DNA from 2 places in the Pseudochelatococcus sp. genome. Region 1 is predicted to be linked to the other one. Evidence: predicted binding sites of a transcription regulator. Region 1 holds the regulator's gene; the other holds the start of a gene.
What was found. Region 1 encodes HrcA, which represses chaperone genes, less so after heat shock. Its sites were predicted from a motif close to GTTAGCACTCNCNNNNNGNGAGTGCTAAC; they were not measured.

Region 1 (4,209 bases):
CCGAGAATGTCGCCGCCTACATGGTTTTTCCCGACCGCACGCTGATCGACATGGCCCGCCTCAAGCCCGTCGACCTCTATGCCATGCGCATGGTGCAGGGCGTCGGCGAGCACAAGCTGGCGCGTTACGGCCAGACATTCGCGGACGCCGTGGCCGCGTTCCTGCGGGGAGCGGAAACAGGCGGGGCCTGAACATCGAGCGGTTCGCGTTCAAAGCGGCGGCGGGATTCCGCCGCTTTATCGATGTCAATCCAGCAGCGCCTGCTTCAGCAGCGCGAACGCCTGCGCCCGATGTGACAGGCTGTGCTTTTCCGCCGACGTCATTTCGCCGAAAGTCGCCGCGTGACCATCGGGGCGGAAGATCGGGTCGTAGCCGAAGCCCCGGTCGCCGCGCGCCGGAAAAACGAGTGTGCCGAACACGCGGCCCTCGAACAGTTCCTCATGGCCATCGGGCCACGCCACCACGAGCGCCGAGACGAAATGCGCCCGCCGTTGCGCGTCATCGAGCGCGCCGCGCAGGGCGAGTTCCCGCTCGATACGGCCGATGGCGGCGGCAAAATCCTTGGCCGGTCCGGCCCAGCGGGCCGAAAAGATGCCCGGCGCGCCGTCCAGCGCCGCCACGCACAGGCCCGAATCGTCGGCGAAGGCCGGCAGGCCCGTGGCCACGGCCGCCGCCCGGGCCTTCAGCGCCGCGTTCTCGGCAAATGTCGTGCCGATCTCGTCCGGCTCCGGCAGGTTCAGTTCGCCCGCCGATACCGCCTCGACGCTGAACGGCGCGAGCAATTCGCGCATCTCGCGCAGCTTGCCGGGGTTGTGCGAGGCGACGACGAGCCGCCCCTCGAGCCTGCGCGCCATCACGCCACCGCCTGTTTCTGCAAGGCGACGAGATGCGTCGTGCCCGCCTTGGCGAGCGCCAGCAGCCTCAGCAACTCCTCCTCGCTGAACGGCGCGCCCTCCGCCGTGCCCTGCACCTCGACGATGCCGCCGGCGCCGGTGAGCACGAAATTGGCGTCCGTCTCGGCGCTCGAATCCTCGGCGTAATCGAGATCGAGCACCGGCTGGCCCTTGTAGATGCCGCAGGAGACGGCCGCGACGTGATCCTTCAGCGCCTTGGCGGAAAGCATGGAGCGCGCCTGCATCCAGGCGAGGCAATCGTGCAGCGCCACCCATGCGCCGGTGATGGCCGCCGTGCGCGTGCCGCCGTCCGCCTGCAACACGTCGCAATCGACGACGATCTGCCGCTCGCCGATGGCGGCGAGGTTGACCACCGCGCGCAGGCTGCGCCCGACGAGACGCTGGATTTCCTGCGTGCGGCCCGATGGCTTGCCGGATGTCACCTCGCGGCGGGTACGCTCCAGCGTGGCGCGCGGCAGCATGGCGTATTCCGCCGTGACCCACCCGCGCCCCTGCCCGCGCAGCCACGGCGGCGCCCGGTCCTCCAGCGAGGCCGTGCACAGCACATGCGTATCGCCGAACCTCACAAGGCACGAGCCTTCGGCATAGCGCGCCACGGCGCGTTCGAGCGTGACCTTGCGCAACTCGTCGGGAGCGCGCCCGGAGGGGCGGATGGAGGTGCTCAACTCATTTTCCCCGATAATGATACCGATGATCCAGAGCGGCTTGTAACATCTTGCGCGCCGCCGGCAACCCGATTCGATCCGCTTGCCGACGCCCCTCGCCGATGCCTCTCGCCGGCTCCCCCTTGCACACACCCCGCCGCTGGCGATAATCAGGTGCAGCAGGGCAGGACCAGACGGACTCGATTTCCTCCGATGAATTCCTTTCTCTCCGTCCCGACCACGGACAGCGCGCGCCTCTTCGCGGACCTCGACGAGCGGTCGCGCGAGATTTTTCGCCGCGTGGTCGAAGGCTATCTGGCCACCGGCGAACCCGTGGGATCGCGCAATCTCGCGCGCATGCTGCAAGTGTCGCTGTCGCCGGCCTCGGTGCGCAACGTGATGGCGGACCTCGAACAGGCCGGCCTGCTCTACGCGCCCCACGTCAGCGCCGGGCGCATGCCGACCGAGCGGGGATTGCGCTTCTTCGTCGACGCCATGCTGGAAATCGGCGATCTCGACGCGGAGGAAAGCGGCCGCATCGAGGCGCAGGTTGCGGCCGCGGCCACCGGCGCCTCGCTCGACAGCCTGCTGTCGGAAGCCACGATGATGCTCTCCGGCCTGACGCGCGGCGCCGGGGTCGTCGTCGCGGGCAAGCAGAATCCGCCGCTGAAACACATCGAGTTCGTGCGCCTCGACGCCGCGCGCGCGCTCGTCGTGCTGGTGGGCGAGGACGGCACGGTGGAAAACCGCCTGCTCGACCTGCCGCCCGGCCTGCCGTCCAGCGCGCTCGTCGAGGCCGGCAACTTCCTCAACGCGCAACTGCTCGGCCTCACGCTCGGCGAACTGCGCGCGCAGGTGGAGCAACGCCGCACCATCATGGAGCGGGAACTCGACGTACTCGTCACCGGCCTGATCGACGCCGGGCTCGCCGTGAGCGTCGGCCCGTCGGACGGTCGCCAGCTCATCGTGCGCGGGCAGGCCAACCTGCTCGACGACCTCAAGGCCGCCGAGGATATCGAACGCATCCGCCTGCTGTTCACCGATCTGGAAACGCAGAAGGACGTCATCGACCTGCTGTCGCGGGCGGAAGACGGCGAGGGCGTGCGCATCTTCATCGGCTCGGAGAACAAGCTGTTCTCGCTCTCCGGCTCCTCGATGATCGCCGCGCCCTTCCACGATTCGAGCCAGACGATTCTCGGCGTCGTCGGCGTCATCGGACCGACGCGGCTTAACTATTCCCGCATCGTGCCGATGGTGGACTACACCGCCCGCGTCGTGTCGCGCATTCTGGAGCGCAAGCGGTAGGCCGTCCGACTTTGAGCGCATTCGGAAAGCGCTCCGGGACGCTTCGAGCCGAAAAGCGGGTACACTTTCCGGCTCAGGGCCTTATGCCGCGTGGCGGCCGGCGTCCGCGCCGAAATGGCCGATGTAACGCGGATTGATGGCCTTCACCGGCAGCATCACCAGCACGTCGGTGGTGCCGAACTGCCGGTCGATCACCGCGCCCTCGCCCACGGTGCCGCCGAGGCGCAGATAGCCCTTGATGAGCGGCGGCAGGCTGTGCAGGGCGGCGCGCGCGTCGATGCCTTCCTTGTTCAGAAGGTCCATGCTGACGAAGCGCTCCGGCAGGGCCTTGACGTTCCATTCTTCCGGCGCGCGGGCGAAATGGTGCAGGAAGCTCAGCGGCAGCGCCATCTTGGCCGGGTCCGTGCCCTCAAGGCTGGCGCAGCCGAACATCACGTCGATGCGGTGGTGCAGCACATAGGTCCAGATGCCATGCCACAGAAGCTCGACGGTGCGCTTGTTGCGATAGGGCTTCAGCACGCAGGAGCGGCCGAGTTCCAGAAAGCGCAATTGCGGGTTGGCGTCGATCACCGGCTGCACGTCGAACTCGCTCGCCGTGTAGAAGCCGAAGAAGCGATCCGCCACCTCCTGCCGCAGCAGCCGGTAGGTGCCGACCACCTTCGGCTTGTTGGGCCGGAAGGGCTTGCGCGGCGCATCGTGATCGAGCACCAGCAAATGGTCGCAAATGGCGTCGTACTCGTCCATGTCGCGCTGCGCCAGCATGCAGGCCGCATTGGGCACCGCCGACATCTCGTTGTAGAACACGCGGTAGCGCAGGCGCTGCGCCCGGCGCACCTCGCGCTTCGTGGTCGCGAGCCGCACTTCCAGCGAACCGATGCGGCCGAGCACGGGATCAAGCCCGCCGGTATCGAGCGGCAGACCGAATTTCAGACCGCCGCCGAGACGGCCGTTCTGCATCCACTGCCAGGATTTCGGATTTCCCCATACCTTCGGTTGCAGAAAAACGGGAACCCGCCCGCCTCGCGCCGCTGCGATCGCGGCATCCCCCCCGAACAACCTGGCGCCCGCCGAACTTTTGGCACCTGCCGGATTTCTGGCACCCATCTATGTCCTCACCCCGCCCCTCACGACGGATCACGGCACCTCGCGAACCCGCTCCCCGCCGGGTACCCGGATTCGAGACGCCTGATCATCCCCCGAAAAGAGCATAGGCGTTCGACAATTCGATGACAATGGTGAGTTGTCCGCGACAGGCAGGTGACGGGCGCCCGGCAGACACGCAAGATGCCGTCATGACGAATCATTCGGGATTTTCATGACCGAAGCATCTCCCCGGCTACCCATCG
Region 2 (4,209 bases), on a different contig from region 1:
ACACCGCCGACGGGCAGCTTGTCGGCTACGCGAGAACGCCGGGCTACGAAACCTATCGGGGGCTCGGATGGTTCGGCTGCGTCGTGCGCGATATCGTCGCGAAAGGCGCGTGACGGCGGCGCGGCCGGTCGCATGCAGGCTTTGAGGCGGGTCTGAAAGCCTGACGGCCGGCTCCATTCCTGAAGCCGGCCGTCATGTCGGGTGCCGTGAAATCCCGGATGATCCGGGATTTCATCGGGCGGATCAGAAGTCGCCGCCGAAGCCGCCGGGGCCACCGGCCGGAAGGGCGGGCTTCTCCTTCGGCAGCTCGGCCACGAGCGCCTCGGTGGTGACGATCAGGCCGGCCACGGAGGCCGCGTCCTGAAGGGCGGTGCGCACGACCTTCGCCGGGTCGACGATGCCGGCCTCGATCAGGTCGACGAACTCTTCCGTCTGGGCGTTGAAGCCGAAGGTCTGCGATTCGGTGTCGAGGATCTTGCCGACGACGATCGCGCCCTCGACACCGGCATTGGTGGCGATCTGGCGGATCGGCGCCTCAAGCGCCTTCAGCACGATGTCGACGCCGGCCTTGATGTCGGCGTTGTCGGTGCTGAGCGCCTCGACGGCAGCCTTGGCGCGCAGCAGCGCGACGCCGCCGCCGGGGACGATGCCTTCCTCGATCGCGGCGCGGGTGGCGTTCAGCGCGTCGTCGACGCGGTCCTTGCGCTCCTTCACCTCGACTTCCGAACCGCCGCCGACGCGGATCACGGCGACGCCGCCGGCGAGCTTGGCAAGACGCTCCTGAAGCTTCTCACGGTCGTAGTCCGAGGTGGTCTCCTCGATCTGCGCCTTGATCTGGGCGACGCGGGCGTCGATGTCTTCCTTCGCGCCGTAGCCGTCGATGATCGTGGTGGCTTCCTTCTCGATGCGCACGCGCTTGGCGCGGCCGAGCTGGGCCAGCGTCACGTTCTCGAGCTTGATGCCGAGATCTTCCGAGATCGTCTGGCCGCCGGTGACGATGGCGATGTCCTCGAGGATGGCCTTGCGGCGGTCGCCGAAGCCCGGCGCCTTGACGGCCGCGACCTTCAGGCCGCCGCGCAGCTTGTTGACGACGAGCGTGGCGAGCGCCTCGCCCTCGACGTCCTCGGCGATGATGAGCAGCGGCTTGCCGGTCTGCACGATGGCTTCAAGCACCGGCAGCAGCGGCTGGAGCGTGGAGAGCTTCTTCTCGTGGATGAGGATGTAGGGGTCCTCGAAATCGACGATCAGCTTCTCGGCATTGGTGATGAAGTAGGGCGACAGGTAGCCGCGGTCGAACTGGAGACCCTCGACGACGTCGAGTTCCGTCTCGAAGCTCTTGGCTTCCTCAACCGTGATGACGCCCTCGTTGCCGACGCGCTCGACGGCCTCGGCGATCAGCTTGCCGATCTCGGCCTCGCTGTTGGCCGAAATCGTGCCGACCTGCGCGACTTCCTGCGAGTTGGCGAGCTTCTTGGCGCGCGCCTTGATGTCCTTGACGGCCGCCTCGACAGCGAGGTCGATGCCGCGCTTCAGGTCCTGCGGGTTCAGGCCGGCGGCAACCGCCTTCGAGCCTTCGCGCACGATGGCCTGGGCGAGAACGGTCGCGGTCGTCGTGCCGTCGCCGGCGAGGTCGTTGGTCTTGGAAGCGACTTCGCGCACGAGCTGGGCGCCGAGGTTCTCGAACTTGTCCTCAAGCTCGATTTCCTTGGCGACGGTCACGCCGTCCTTGGTGATGCGCGGCGCGCCGAACGACTTCTCGATGACGACGTTGCGACCCTTCGGGCCGAGCGTCACCTTCACCGCATTGGCGAGCGTGTCGACACCGCGCAGCAGACGCTCGCGCGCATCGGCGGAAAACTTTACGTCCTTGGCAGCCATGGCTTTATAACTCCTGCCTTAAATCGTCTGATGAAAATGCGGATGGGGCAATCAGCCGATGATTCCGAGGATGTCGGACTCTTTCACGATCAGAAGATCTTCACCGTCGATCTTCACCTCGGTGCCGGACCACTTGCCGAACAGCACGCGATCGCCTTCCTTGACGTCGGGCGTGATGCGCTCGCCATCCTCGTCACGGGCGCCGAGACCCACGGCGACGACGATGCCTTCCTGCGGCTTTTCCTTGGCGGTATCGGGGATGATGATGCCACCCTTGGTCTTCTCTTCGCTGTCGACGCGGCGAAGGACAACACGATCATGCAACGGACGGAATGTCATGGAATCCGCTTCCTCTTTATCAGGCGCGCGCAGATGACGCGGTTGATGGATATCGAGATCGCGTTAGCACTCTCTCGACGTGAGTGCTAACAACTGGAGAGGAAGTTAGTAACGCGCCCGGATCATGTCAAGGCCGCGCCGACGGGGAGAGAGGCGATTTTTGGCGTTCGGCGCGAAATGAAGCGCAATTCCGCTTCAACCGTTTGTTTTGACGTCACATTCTTCCGGGGAAGGCGGACGTTTTCCGGCTCGCGGTCTCAGAGGGAGCGGTCGGCGCGGATGGTGCCCGACATTCCTTGCAGCACGAGCTGGCCCTTCACGAGATCCCATTTCTGGACCATGCGCAGCGCCAGCATGAAGGCGCGTTCGGCGGCGTCGATCTGCGGGCCGCAACTGCGGCGCGTCATGGCGAAGGGGCTCACCGCGAAGCCCTGGCTGCGCAGGGGATAGGCCGTGGCGGAGAAGGTGTTGCAGCCGCCGAAACCGCGTAGCTGGAACTGGCTGTCGAGCGTGAAGTAGGGGCGGCTGGGGCCGATGGGATAGGTTTTGTCGTTGAGGCTGATGGCGGCCCAGGACGACCCCACCGGAAACTGTTTTTCCTTCTGCTGCGGAACCGCCGAGCTTTTCCCGCCCGCCTCGTTGCCGCGCAGCATGCCCGGATCGTTGTTGATCTGCGCCTGCGCCGACGACGCCCCGAGCAGCGCGGCGGCAACGGCGGCGAGAACGGCGCCGGCGCGCATTTCTTCACGGGCCGAGAATCGAAGGGCCATGAGTCGGGTAGGGAACGAAAGACGGACAGGCTTCATGGACTTCATCTATTCCGAACGCTTCGCGGTCGTCCGACCGTCATGACAGGAACTACGCGCCGCCGACCATAACTGTCGGCGGCGGGGCAGGCAACCTCGAAGTCTGCACCGCGCCGGGTCGGATGGCTCGACTCAGGCCGAAGCGCCCGTGCCGATGCGGGCGAGCAGCTTTTCGATCAACGGGTTGGAGCGGCGCAGCACCCAGTCGACGGAACGGACCGTGACGGGATCGGCGCCCGCGCCGGCGAGCGCATCCGCCAGCGCGAAAACCTGCGGGCCGGGGCAATGCAGCGTCACGCGCCCCTGCGCGTCGGGAAGGCCCAGCGGCAGGGTGGCACTGAAACGGGTTTCGAGATCGTCGGGCAACAGCGCGCCGTCGGGCAGCACGGCGGTGAGTTCGCGCGTGTTGCGCGCCTCCTCCTCCGCCGCGATCCGGGTGAGGATGGTGCGGGCGGCGCGGCGCGCGGCGGCGGACCACGGCGCGCAGACGGAGGCCACCAGATTGGCCTGCGAGCGCAGGATCACCCCGTCGTCGACGATCTTCAGCGCATTGGCGGCGAGCGTCGCGCCGGTGGTGGTGATGTCGACGATGATCTCGGCCGTGCCGGCCGCCGGCGCGCCTTCGGTCGCGCCGAGGCTCTCGACGATGCGGTAGTCGCCGACGCCGTGATAGGCGAAGAAGCGGCGCGTCAGGTTGATGTACTTCGTCGCCACCCGCAGCCGGCGTCCGTGCCGCTGGCGGATGTCGGCGGCGACGTCGTCGAGGTCGGCCATGGTGCGCACGTCGATCCACGCCTTCGGCACGGCGACCACCACGTCGGCGAAGCCGAAGCCGAGCGGCGAGACGAACTCCACCGCCGCATCCGCATCCGCGAGCTGCTCGCGCAGCAGATCCTCGCCCGTGATGCCGAAATGCGCCGCGCCCGTGGCGAGCTGGCCGACGATGTCGGACGCCGACAGAAACGCCACCTCGACATCCGGCACGCCCTTGATCGCGCCGCGATAGTCGCGCTCGCCGCCCGGCCGCACGAGCTGGAGACCGGCGCGGGAAAAGAAGGCGAAGGCGTTCTCCTGCAAACGGCCCTTGGAGGGAACGGCGATGATCAGCGGCGTGCTCATGCGGCGTCTCCGGGGGCATTGCTGGAATCGAGCGTGTTGTCCGGGTCGAGCCGGTCGATCCATACGG

Region 2: a site for HrcA is predicted at 2,280-2,308, ahead of groES (co-chaperone GroES). Genes of this name have one in related genera too.

The regions. Positions count from the first base shown of each region.
Region 1 is NZ_JBMNUS010000001.1:764,069-768,277, reverse strand. Features, by position in the region: gene recQ (DNA helicase RecQ) at 1-191, shown strand, start outside; gene rdgB (RdgB/HAM1 family non-canonical purine NTP pyrophosphatase) at 246-854, opposite strand; gene rph (ribonuclease PH) at 854-1,567, opposite strand; gene hrcA (heat-inducible transcriptional repressor HrcA) at 1,772-2,863, shown strand; gene ACOYJQ_RS03340 (GNAT family N-acetyltransferase) at 2,945-3,820, opposite strand; gene hrpB (ATP-dependent helicase HrpB) at 4,179-4,209, shown strand, end outside.
Region 2 is NZ_JBMNUS010000011.1:47,594-51,802, forward strand. Features, by position in the region: gene ACOYJQ_RS15415 (methyl-accepting chemotaxis protein) at 1-113, shown strand, start outside; gene groL (chaperonin GroEL) at 244-1,878, opposite strand; gene groES (co-chaperone GroES) at 1,930-2,217, opposite strand; gene ACOYJQ_RS15430 (META domain-containing protein) at 2,475-2,957, opposite strand; gene hisG (ATP phosphoribosyltransferase) at 3,156-4,142, opposite strand; gene ACOYJQ_RS15440 (ATP phosphoribosyltransferase regulatory subunit) at 4,139-4,209, opposite strand, start outside.